DNA from 4 places in the Bacillus sp. JJ1566 genome. Region 1 is predicted to be linked to each of the others. Evidence: riboswitches for the same ligand, from Rfam matches in the RefSeq annotation. Region 1 holds a riboswitch; each other region holds the start of a gene.
What was found. Region 1 has a riboswitch for thiamine pyrophosphate ahead of tenA (thiaminase II). Riboswitches for the same ligand answer to the same signal wherever they lie in the genome.

Region 1 (3,111 bases):
AGATAAGAAACTAATAGGTCCTCTCTTTAAACGACGTGAAAACGGGAATCATCTAGAGTCAGAAACGGTTCTTTGGTCGAGGGTCAGTGAGTCACTAATCGTATTTATCCATTCCTTTCAGGAGGATCACAGGTACGATGAAGCGGATACAGTCTTTTACCTAATGCGTTTTGCCCGAATAAAAGAACAACTGAGCAAGAAAAATCTATTTAGTAAATTAGGTGCCATTTCGAAAGCAGTTTTTTATGGTTATATGGGAGGATGGGGAGTTAAGCTTTTAAACCCAATACTAACGTCCATTGCTATTATCTTACTCTATACTGGCATCTACTCTATAGGTGGAGAACATACGAATCCATCAACATCATTACAAGAGTCCCTATATAATTCAATCAATCTATCTATCGGAAGATTCTTTAACATTGGAGAAAGTTTATATAATATTGTCTATTTAAGATTTATGGAAGGTCAGGAAGGAATAATAGGTCTAATTTTCATTACACTCATTATAGGGATGTTTATCAGAAAACTTGTCCGCTAGTAAAACGAAAGAAAGAGATTAAGGAACTTACTTGTTCTATCTCTTTCTTTTTCTATTAACTTCTATTTAGGATATTGTTAGGTAATTCACCGTTAAGAACTTTACATGCCGTTTCCGCAACACGTCTATGAAGTTCTCTGGTTGATTCCTCTGTTTTAAATGAAACGTGCGGAGTTAAGATAACATTTTCAAACTCTAGAATTTTATTTTCTTTAGTTACAGGTTCATCTTCTATTACATCAAGACCAGCAGCAAGAATCTTTGAGTTTTGTAACCCTTTAATTAATGATTCCGTATGAATGATAGGTCCTCTCGAAGTGTTAACTATCATAACTGAATCCTTCATCTTTGCGATTGTTTGTTTATTAATCATATGCTTGGCCATTCCTCTATGTTTTCCGCCATATCCCAGAACATGTATTCAAACAGGCTTGTTTTGACAACAATTTCTTCCAGTACTGCTAAATCTCGTTCTGGTTTTTCGCTTGCGATTTCATTGATTAGGTTTATACAATCTTCCGCTAACACTGTAAATTCATCGGATGAATACATCTTCACCCAATCACCATAGAATTCATGTTCCTTGGCACCTGGCCATGTTGCCAATTCTTTCCCAATAAAATTATAGCTCCATGCACAGGCAAGGACAGCTGCGACAACATTTTCAACACCCCCGAGTTGGGCAACGTTCAGCATATAGCTTGTGTATGATGTGGTAGTTGATGCGGGCTTGGTTGCTTCAAGCTCTTCATGAGAGATATCGAATCTTGCGGCATATTGGCGGTGAAGATCCATTTCTATCTCGAGAGTGCCATGCAAAAGATTTGCAAAAACGGACATCGTTTTTAAATCAGGGGCCTTTGCACTCCCTAACGCAAATAGGCGGCTATACTCAATCAGATACACATAATCCTGCTTCATATAATGCTTAAATTTCTCCTTTTCTAACCAGCCCTCGCCAATTCCTTTTACAAATGGATGCTCCAAATAGGAATTCCAAATCGGCTCTACTCGGTTCCACAAACGATCTGTAAATAGTCTGCTCACTTTCATTTCCCCTTTCTCCTTTTGACATCAGGGTGAGAAAAAAAAAACCATCACTAGTGACTAGAAATGGGTTCGGCAAAATTTATTCGTTTACACGAAAAATACCAACTCCACTTCCCTACGCTAGTGTTACCTAGATCAGGTTCAAAGGGTCGATATTTCTATCTCTCAGCACTTACATGCTCCCCTAGTCGAATTGTTAGATTATTAAGTTACTAGATACTAGTTAAACATAGCAGGTTAGAAAAGGCAAGCAGGACAAAGGACCTGTCCCTATTTTAAATGGGAATATCCCTGCTGTCGTAATGCCTCATACACCAATATTGCAGCTGTATTCGAAAGGTTAAGGGAACGAACATGGTTATTCATCGGTATTCTCAAAAAGTGGTTTTTATTATTTTCTAGTAATTCTTTTGGTAAACCAGTTGTTTCTTTTCCAAACATAAAATAATGCTCCTTTGTTACATCACTGAAATCAAAGGCTGAATGTGTTTTTTCACCAAACGTCTCAATAAAGTAAAACTCACCTTGATTTTTCGAAAAAAAGTCATCCAATGAGTCATAATACCTGATGTCTACAGAATGCCAGAAATCGAAACCTGCTCGTTTGATCATTTCTTCATCTGTTGAAAAGCCCAGCGGTCGAATTAAATGCAATGCTGTATCCGTTGCGGCACAAGTAAGTGCAATATTTCCAGTATTAGCAGGTATATCCGGTTGATATAGTACAACATGTATTGCCACAAATGGTCACTCCTTACTTTATAAAGGGTGTCTGCCCCAACATAGGAACAGACACCTATTTAGATATACTTCGCAGTTATAGATTGTTCACAATTCTTAAGACCCGCTGGTGGACCTTCATATAAAATTTCTCCACCACCAGAACCGCCATCTGGACCTAGGTCAATGATCCAATCACTATTTCGAATGACGTCGAGGTTATGTTCAATGACAATAACTGTGTTACCCTTTTCTACTAATTTATCGATGATCAGTAGAATATTGGAGACATCTGATAGATGCAATCCAGTTGTTGGCTCATCTAAAATATAGATATTTCCCTTCTTGTTTAGCTCTTTTGCAAGTTTTAGTCTTTGACTTTCCCCACCGGATAATGTGTTTAGTGGTTGTCCTAATGAGATGTATCCAAGTCCGACTGTTGCCATACTTTTTAGCTGTCGCTGGATGTCTTTTGCTTCAAAAAATTCCACAGCTTCTGCCACAGACATTTCCATGATGTCTACTATGTTTTTATCTTTATAGAGGTATTGGAGCACTTCCTGTCTATAACGATCGCCATGACATTCGCTACATTCCATTTCCATTTTATCCATAAACGATAGATTAAGCTCTACCGTTCCTGTTCCACCACATTTTTCACAGGCCCCTTTAGAGTTATAGCTAAATAACCCACTCTCCACATTATTCGCATCAGAAAAAGCTTTTCGAATCGAATTCATAATACCCGAAAAGGTTGCTGGATTGGAACGTATATTACCGTGTACTTGGCTTTGGTCGAT
Region 2 (3,111 bases), on a different contig from region 1:
CTTGGTGACACGACGATTACAACAGCATCGATTTTAGATATGGATTTAGTCGATTATGCTCAATATAAATTAAAGGTTTCAGCGATTGGTGGCGTAATTGCAATTGTGCTCTATATTATCGGTGGTTTATTTATCTAAAAAAGACTAAACAACAATCTGTTTAGTCTTTTTACTTTTAGAAGTTTCGTTCTTGATAAGTTTTAAAAGCTGGGTTTTTTAATACGATTCCAACAATTATAAATCCAAAGATGGAACCTGCAATTGAGCTAAAAATAAAAGACGGTACGAAACCGAAAAGGGCGGCATCCTGGCCCATAAAGAGTGTGGCGATTGGATAACAAGCCATTGCACCCAATAACCCGGTTCCGAAAATTTCACCAGTCATCGCCATTGAAGCTTTCTTCGTTTTTGAATATAATAATGCTGCTAAAAATGCCCCAATCATACTGCCCGGAAATGCGAATAACGAACCCGTTCCAAGCATATTTCGAAGTAATGATACTGAAAAAGCTTGAAGAACGGCATATGCAGGGCCAAGGATTACTGCAGAAAGTACATTAATAAAATGCTGCATTGGAAAAACCTTTGTGAATCCAATTGGTATTGCAAACAAATGGCTTGTAACTGTTCCAATCGCAACAAACATTGCTGTAATAGTCAATTTTAATGTTTTACTCATAATGAATCCCCCTTAAAGATTTAGTCCATTACTAATCCGCCGTCAACGACAAGATTCTGCCCTGTTACACCTTTGCTCCAAGGAGATGCAAAGAAAAGAACTGCTTTTGCAACATCCCCTGGTGTCGTGACTTTTTGAAGTGGAGTAGAATCCTTAATTAATTGGAAAACTTCTTCAGAAGTGGCAGAACTCGCATCGGTTGTTTGAAGTAATCCTCCTGAAATCATGTTAACGTTAATGCCGTATGCACCAAGATCTTTTGCCATGTTTCGTGTGAATCCTAGTAGTGCCGCCTTACTTGTGTTGTAATCGTGATAAGCAACGACTGGATTTTGAAAAAGATTTGTGCCAATGGTCACAATGCGTCCAAAGCCTAGTTCCTTCATATCACTAACCGCAGCCTGGGTCGTATGTAAAGCTCCTCGGATTGCACCTTCAAGCTGTGCATGATAATCCTCCCAAGAAATATCTTCTGCGTTTTTTCTTGCGATGGGGTCAAATCGGAAATTAATTAAGGCATTATTTACAACTGTTGTGATAGGTTGGTCAAAATATTTTTTCGCTTCAGCAAATAAGTGTTGTACCTGTTCCCGATTCCGCACATCTGCATGAATGGCAATCGCATTTTCACCAATTTCGTCTTTTAAAGAATGAGCTTTTTCTTCACTATTGAAATAATTAATAACCACTTTCGCTCCTTCATTAGCAACTGCTTTTACAATTTCACTCCCTAACCCACGTGCGCCGCCTGTAACGAGAATAACCTGATTCTGAAGTTTCATTCTAGTAGCCTCCTATTATGATAGATAAGAAAAACGCAAAAAAGCCAGATCCACATGAATGGACCTGGCTTAAGTAGTAAGAAAAAAATGGAAGTTTTCCACTCTACTTTCCTCCGCCGGTATTACCCGGATCAGGTCCAAAGGGTTAAAAAACGTCCGTTTTTCTCTCAGCCCAATCGGGCACCCCTAGTAGTTTGCGAATATTCTTTCTTTAAGCATAGTATGTTTACACAAAAATGTAAAGGTATTTGATGCTTTTAAAGTGTGAGCCCTGGCTTTAAATATATTTACTACCTTCTCTGACACTAAGTTTCGACAATGTGTTTTCTTTTATAAATTGACGAACTGAATCTGGATTCGTCTTTGAATACTCACGTAAGGACCAGCCGATTGCTTTTTGGATGAAAAATTCCTTACTATCTGCATTGGCTTTTATGTATTTGTAAAGGAATCTTTCATTTGTTTCTTCCTTATATTTTAGTTGAAACAGAATCGATGAGCGTTTCAGCCATAAGTTGTCACCGAATGCCCATTTTTCAATCTTCTTTTCTATGATGCTTGGTGTTTCCTTTGCGATCTTTCCTACTAAATGTGGTGCAATTATATCGACCGTATCCCACCAAGATTTTGTAGTAATAAGAATTTCAATAAATTCCAAGTGGAAGATATTTAGTTTCTTGATGGACTTGACTAAGCAGTCCTGTGCCGCATATTGGTATTCTCGTTCATCTTTCATCCATAATTGTTTTACTAGTTCAAGATCAATTTCCAGCTTTAAAATACCTGTTTCTTTATAAAAATCGCGCATTAATTCTCTTCTTAACGGTGATTTTATTCCAAGGAATGGGAACAGATTTCTCATATATTTCTGCATCGGAACTGCATTTTCATCATTCCGATTTTTTTCAAATAATTCAACGAGATTGTTTAATTCGTTCATGTCATGCTCCCTTATTACGTTTCCTTTATTGTACTTCATATCCTTTTTTAAGCAAAATGAAAAATACCACCTTTTCTATGTATGAATACGTACGAAAAGATGGTATTTTGATTTTCCTACTGCATTTTAATAGGAGTTACGACTGCAAATAGGTTTTCTGTTGGATTGTTTAGGTTGACTTCGATTACTTTGTACCCATCCTTGTCCTTGTAATCATTTGTAACTGGTGTTTTAATCTCGTTGCTCATTGTTTTGTACTTCCCTTCTAACTGTTTTCTCACACAATAAGTAGTATATGAAGGGCAACCAAAAATGTGCTTACTTTTTATAAAAAAATTTCAATATGAGTATCATGTGTAAAAAGAACCTTAAAAAGCCATATTAGTATTATAAATGGGAAAGGATGGAAGTTATGAAGGAAGATCAACATTTAAAAAATCAAGTTCTTTATATCACAAATCCTGCTTACGATGCTTTACAATCAGAAAATCTTCTTGAGTCAAATGATGCAGAAATTCATCGCGAAAACTTCGTTCAATCGGATTTAGAAAAATAAGTAGAAAAAGGAGGACAATTCTGACATTGTTCTCCTACTTTTTTTAATCGATTGGTGTAATTTCTACATTTAAAACGCCGACACTCGGGGATGCACCTAAAGCTTCGAACGCTTTACGGTGAAGATTGATTCGATTTGCTGGGAATTTCTTCAC
Region 3 (3,111 bases), on a different contig from region 1:
TTGCAATGAACCATGTTTTAAATTGGTGATCCTGAGTGTCAAATAGGTTTGTCATCTGCTTGATAAAGTTTTGGTTTAAGATATTGGGATTTATGAAGATTACGATGAATACAAGGGTTGAAAAGACTTGAAGGACCGTATTGTAAATAGCCATTCTTTTCGTCCATTGTCCTTTGATAAATTTATATAGGGTCAATCCGATTTCAAAACCAATCACAACTAGAACAATCGGCCAAAATCTAAGCAATAACTCTTGATTTAAAGCGGGAGTTACAAATTCGAGACCATCATTTTCGCCTTTATAGATACCTAGAAGTTGATTGGCATAAAAATATAGGGTTGCCCAGATTGCAGTCCATAATAGAGCACCAAATACTTCACATTTTGAAATCGCCTTTTTCTTTGGGATATAGGTGATATTTTTTAAATCATCCGGAGTCCATTTTTTTAGGCCGGTGGTTAGTCGCTGATCATCTTTTCCTTTATCCATTCTTTCAATAATGGCGAACACTAGTGTAAACCAAAAGAATGTTTGCATCGAAACGTCAATCATTCTCCAAATCCCCAAACCAATTAAGTCCAACACCACATTAATGACGGCTTCTTCCCCTTGATACCCGATAAAAAATTCGGCAACCACGGAGATGAGTGCAACTACAGCGGCAATCGGTACAATCATTTTGAGTAAGCTTACATACACGTCAAAATAACGTGGACCAATAAGGTGCATGGGTCGGTCGCGATAATTATTAGCTAATTTTACAGGACTTCCTAATTTCTCTAGTACAGTTTTTACATCTTCTTCGTTGTAATCATCAGGCAACATATCCTCAATGGTCGACCGTAGTTCAAGTGCGATATCTTCACGCATTTTTTCAGGAAGTCGTCTCGTAACCTCCTTAATGTAGATGTCAAACAGATTCATAATCTTCCTCTCCCTCTAAAAGTCTGTATAGCTCTTTTGAATTTTGAATCCATTCCTTTTTTAGCTGTAGAAAGATCTCGAGCCCGTATTCACTTAATACATAGTACTTACGGGGTCTGCTTTCAGTTGTATCCCAGCTGCTTGTCACCAATTCTTGTTTTTCCAGTCGTCGAAGCAAGGGATATAAGGTGCTTTGGTCAATTGAAATTCCAGAACCCTCTAATAATTGAACAAGAGAATAACCATATTGTGGGGTTCGTAATTGACTTAAAACTGCTAGTGTCAACGTTCCTCTTCTAAGCTCTGTCATTAATGAGTTTAATAAGTTACTCATTCACCCACCTCATTTTTAATTACTATATGTCATACAGTATTTAGTCTATACTATGTGTCGTACACTATTGTTGTTCCGAAAGCAATGACCCATTTTAAAATAATGACAGAATTTTTTCGTATGGTATAATAAAGACAATTAAATATGAGTAGGGGAGCTCACACATGTGGGCTGAGAGTAAGCGAAATGTAGCTTAGACCCTTTAACCTGATTTGGATAATGCCAACGTAGGGAATTTGTGTAAGTATGTGCGTTCATGCGGTATATCTATTTTAGGTATACCGCATTTTTATTTTGGATAGGAGGATGAAGGATGTTTGAAAAGATTTTAGCTAATGTTAAGGAAAAAACACCGCTTGTACATAATATTACAAACTATGTGACGGTGAATGACGTTGCAAATATTGTTCTTGCTTGTGGGGGTTCACCAATTATGGCGGATGATCCTAAGGAAGTGGCAGATATTACAAGCATTTGTAACGCTCTTGTCATCAATATTGGAACATTAAACGAGCGTACGATTGAATCCATGATTTTAGCAGGAAAAGCTGCAAATAAAATAGGGAACCCGGTTATTTTAGACCCAGTTGGGGCGGGGGCATCAAGCTTACGAACCAATACGGTTTATCTCCTTTTAAAAGAAGTTGAGTTTGCTGTTATCAGAGGAAATTTATCAGAAATAAAGACCGTACATGCTGGCAGTGGAAATACAAAAGGTGTCGATGCAGCAGCAGAAGATGTCATCAACGAAGGAAATATCGCTGAAATGGTTCAATTTGCAAAAGAGGTAAGCAATCAGACAGGTGCCGTTATTGCTATCACGGGCGCGATTGATATCGTTGCAAATCAGGATGAAGCTTTTATAATCCGCAATGGCCACCCAATGATGTCAAAAATTACTGGAACCGGGTGCATGCTTTCAGCAGTTGTAGCTGCTTATTGTGGGGCAAACCCTCAGGACATGTTAAAAGGCACGGCCGCTGCGGTTAGTGCGATGGGGTTATGCGGTGAATTGGCATATCAAAAAGTAGAAAAATTAAATGAAGGAACGTCATCACTGCGCACGTATTTGATTGATGCGATGAGCAACTTAGACTTTATACAACTACAAGGTGGGATGAACATTGAAAATCGATAAAAATGCAATGCTTTTATACGCAGTAACCGATCGTGCTTGGACAGGCAATCAGACATTAGTTGAACAAGTAGAAGCTGCACTAAAGGGTGGAATTACGTTCCTACAGCTTAGAGAAAAAAATCTTGGATATGATGAATTTTTACAGGAAGCCATTGAACTTAAGATGCTAACCGCGTTCTATGATGTTCCATTTGTAATTAACGACAATGTCGAGATCGCACTAGCGTGTGATGCAGATGGCGTGCATGTTGGGCAAGAGGATATGTCGGTTGAAAAGGTCCGCGAATTGATTGGAACAGATAAAATTCTTGGTGTGTCTGCACAAAATGTGGAACAGGCTATTGCCGCTGAAAAAGCTGGAGCCGATTATCTTGGGATTGGTTCTGTTTTTCCAACAAGCACAAAGTCGGATGCAAAACCGATGGCATTTGAAACTGTTCAAGAAATATGTAAAAGCGTATCAATTCCAATTGTTGCAATTGGCGGAATTACAAAAGGGAATATTTTAGAGTTAGCGGGTAGCGGGGTGGACGGAGTAGCCGTTGTATCGGCAATCTTTGCGCAGTCAACTATCACCGCTGCAACCGCAGAATTAAAAGAACTTGCAACTGAAATGGTAAGGAGTGACAGAACATGAAAAAGGTACTGACAATTGCTGGCTCTGATTGCAGTGGGGGAGCGGGGATTCAAGCGGATATTAAAACAATTACCGCC
Region 4 (3,111 bases), on a different contig from region 1:
ATCCTGTTAAGGAGATGGTTCTGATGATGAATCGCGTAGTTCTCGTTGGGAGACTTACAAAGGATCCTGAATTACGATATACCCCAAGTGGAGTTGCAGTTGCAACCTTTACACTTGCAGTGAATCGAACATTTACGAATCAGTCAGGCGAACGTGAAGCTGACTTCATTAATTGCGTCATATGGCGCCGACCAGCCGAAAATGTGGCAAACTTCCTAAAGAAAGGAAGCTTAGCAGGCGTCGATGGTCGTCTTCAAACAAGAAATTATGAAGGTCAGGATGGCAAACGCGTATATGTTACTGAGGTTGTAGCGGAAAGTGTTCAGTTCCTTGAACCTAGAAATGCGAATGACCAACAGCGCAGCGGTGGAGGTAACTTTGGTGGAAACCAAGGCGGAGGCTATGGTGGCAATCAAGGTGGCTATGGTGGCAACCAGGGTGGAAATCAAGGCGGTGGCCAAGGTGGATACTCTCCATTTGGACAGAGTCAGAACCCAAATCAAAACCAAGGACCTACAAGAGTAGACCAAGATCCATTTGCAAATGATGGACAGCCTATCGATATTTCAGATGACGATCTACCGTTCTAACTTGTAAGTGAATCGTATAAATTAAAACTTAAAAAAGGAGGGAAAATCGATGGCAGGCGGACGTAAAGGTGGACGTGCAAAGCGTCGTAAAGTGTGTTACTTCACAGCTAATGGAATTACACACATCGATTACAAAGAAGTAGATTTACTTAAAAAATTCGTTTCTGAGCGTGGTAAAATTTTACCTCGTCGTGTAACAGGTACAAGCGCAAAATACCAACGTAAATTAACTGTTGCTATTAAACGTGCTCGTCAAATGGCATTATTACCATATGTATCTGGTGAATAATAAAGAAAAGCGATGATCGTCACAATGCGGTCATCGCTTTTTTTCTTTATTTTTATTAAGGGAACCAAGAGAATCGTCCCTATGGTTCCTATTGTGTAATTACATAGTTTGTTTTTGAATAAAAAAACGAGGTGAAGCGACGATGAGTAAAACCAAAACTACAGAGCATGAAATAAAGGAACCTAGCATCGCAATACTGTTAAATGTGAAGGAGTAAAACACAGGGTCCATTCCTTCTGGTGCGTACATGCCCCAGTATATGAATCCTGCAAGAAAATGCCAAAAGTAACGTGCTACACTTCCTACAAATATTGCGAAGACAATAATACCTATACCTAAGCCCTTTTTATTATTATTTAAAGCTTTTTGAACTGGATTTTTAAGTAAACCAGCAAAGCCTATAAAAGGAAAAGCAATAACAAACTCAATAAAACCTTGTAATGGATGAATAATTTGAGGATCAAATACAAGCTGTAATAATCCCCAAATTAATCCCGAAAGAAATCCTGTTTTGAATCCCCATCTTAAAGAAATGATAAAAACGGGAACCATTGCAAAAGAAATAGATATTGTAGCGATTTTAATAGACGGTACAAACATGTCTAACGCTAGTGCTAATACTGCAAAAATAGCTGCTTCAATCATTGGTTGTAATTTAGTACTTCTCATAAAAAAAATCCCCCTTGAAGTATGTTTTAATAATAACGTACCCCAAAGGAGAACAACTTTAATAAAAGTATATGTTCTCAAGTATCTCCACATTCCTACGCTAGTATTAACTAACAGGTTCGAAGGGTCTGAACTCTTAACGTTCACTCTCAGCAAAATTGCTCCCCTTGTGGTTACGTTTTACTTATAATTACTATCATAATAGAAAATAGGGAAAAGTAAAACAAAAAGTTTCTGCACAGAGGAACTTTGACTAAAGACTGATACGTCCCGTGTCAAATGTCAAGTCACCACATCCTGTGGAAGTCAAAGGTTGAAGACTTTCTAGTAAAACTTTAAAATAGAAGGTGATTTAAAAAAAGTTTGTGTTTTTAATGTCTAGCGCAAGGCGCCATCGGCTCGAGGTCATAAGCCAATCGCTTCGGAAGGTAAAATACACCTTCTGTCAGCGCTCGTCTTATGCTTGCGCCGATAAGCGAGCGCCTTGCGCTTTTCTAAAAAGTTGAGGTGAAAAGGTGAAAAAAGCAAAAATTATAACAGAAGGGGCTATGTTATTAGCAATATATAGTGTACTGTTACTACTTACTTTATATGTCCCACTACTTGGAATCGTGCTTTCATTCCTTTTGCCCATTCCATTTATCCTGTTTACGGTGAAATATAGGGTAAAGCAGTCAATGCTATTTATTCTAATTGCCTTTTTATTATCGGGGCTATTAGGCTCTGTCTTTGGGATCATACATACGATTATGTTTGGAATTTCAGGAATTTTACTTGGTGAATTAATTAACCGTGGAAGAAGTGGAATTGAGTTATTTTTAGGTTCCTGTTTATCGTATTTGTTTTCAATCGTGCTGCTGTATGTAACAGCGGTTTTGATACTACAAATTGATGTCTATGACCTAATCCGTGAAAGCTCACGGGAATCTTTTGCAATGGCTGAGAGTATAATGAGGGCAACAGGGGGCGAAGTGAATACGGAGGCCATTGCGCAACTAGAAGAGTCGATTGAGATGATGCAATACATGATCCCAAGCATGTTTGTTTTAATTGCAATGGTTTTAGCTTTTGTAACAGTTGTAGCAATGAAACCGGTGCTTGTTCGACTTCAGGTGAAAATGAATCCATTCCCACCGTTTCGTGAGATTTCGTTTCCTAAGAGTATTTTATGGTATTATTTACTGATTTTACTTTTTAGCTTTGTTGAACTGGAAAAGGGCACGTTTGGGTATACTGCCTTTTTAAATCTCTTTTTTGTTTTGCAGTGGTTTATGGTGATTCAAGGCTTGTCTTTCATTTATTATTTCTGTCATCAAAAAGGAATCACAAAGGCCGTGCCAATTGTACTAACAATCTTAACACCATTTCTCCTTTATATTATTCGAATCTTAGGTATAATTGACTTAGGATTCCAACTGCGAAATCGAATTAATGGAAAGAAGTAAAACAAAGCTTTAGGAGCTGAAAATTACATGCCAGACTTTTATAAAAGGAAGTTATTTCGCTATCCTATCTATGCATTGCTTGTGATAACAAGTGTTTTTAGTGCAGTTCTCATTTTTT

Region 2: another riboswitch for thiamine pyrophosphate. It lies ahead of V7112_RS06505 (3-oxoacyl-ACP reductase); the one in region 1 lies ahead of tenA (thiaminase II).
Region 3: another riboswitch for thiamine pyrophosphate. It lies ahead of thiM (hydroxyethylthiazole kinase); the one in region 1 lies ahead of tenA (thiaminase II).
Region 4: another riboswitch for thiamine pyrophosphate. It lies ahead of thiT (energy-coupled thiamine transporter ThiT); the one in region 1 lies ahead of tenA (thiaminase II).

The regions. Positions count from the first base shown of each region.
Region 1 covers NZ_JBALOP010000025.1:194,765-197,875, reverse strand. Annotated here, with positions in the region: gene V7112_RS11670 (hypothetical protein) at 1-541, shown strand, start outside; gene V7112_RS11665 (NAD(P)-dependent oxidoreductase) at 597-872, opposite strand; gene tenA (thiaminase II) at 911-1,594, opposite strand; TPP riboswitch at 1,687-1,787, opposite strand; gene trmL (tRNA (uridine(34)/cytosine(34)/5-carboxymethylaminomethyluridine(34)-2'-O)-methyltransferase TrmL) at 1,862-2,332, opposite strand; gene V7112_RS11650 (excinuclease ABC subunit UvrA) at 2,392-3,111, opposite strand, start outside.
Region 2 covers NZ_JBALOP010000013.1:25,255-28,365, forward strand. Annotated here, with positions in the region: gene V7112_RS06495 (Na+/H+ antiporter NhaC family protein) at 1-138, shown strand, start outside; gene thiW (energy coupling factor transporter S component ThiW) at 176-679, opposite strand; gene V7112_RS06505 (3-oxoacyl-ACP reductase) at 700-1,461, opposite strand; TPP riboswitch at 1,553-1,659, opposite strand; gene V7112_RS06510 (DNA alkylation repair protein) at 1,739-2,401, opposite strand; gene V7112_RS06515 (hypothetical protein) at 2,518-2,649, opposite strand; gene V7112_RS06520 (hypothetical protein) at 2,814-2,957, shown strand; gene V7112_RS06525 (RlpA-like double-psi beta-barrel domain-containing protein) at 3,001-3,111, opposite strand, start outside.
Region 3 covers NZ_JBALOP010000054.1:2,595-5,705, forward strand. Annotated here, with positions in the region: gene V7112_RS19175 (HAAS signaling domain-containing protein) at 1-925, opposite strand, end outside; gene V7112_RS19180 (PadR family transcriptional regulator) at 912-1,259, opposite strand; TPP riboswitch at 1,400-1,510, shown strand; gene thiM (hydroxyethylthiazole kinase) at 1,573-2,397, shown strand; gene thiE (thiamine phosphate synthase) at 2,384-3,034, shown strand; gene thiD (bifunctional hydroxymethylpyrimidine kinase/phosphomethylpyrimidine kinase) at 3,031-3,111, shown strand, end outside.
Region 4 covers NZ_JBALOP010000030.1:16,980-20,090, forward strand. Annotated here, with positions in the region: gene ssb (single-stranded DNA-binding protein) at 24-590, shown strand; gene rpsR (30S ribosomal protein S18) at 640-879, shown strand; gene thiT (energy-coupled thiamine transporter ThiT) at 979-1,548, opposite strand; TPP riboswitch at 1,624-1,726, opposite strand; gene V7112_RS13290 (YybS family protein) at 2,064-2,993, shown strand; gene V7112_RS13295 (DHH family phosphoesterase) at 3,021-3,111, shown strand, end outside.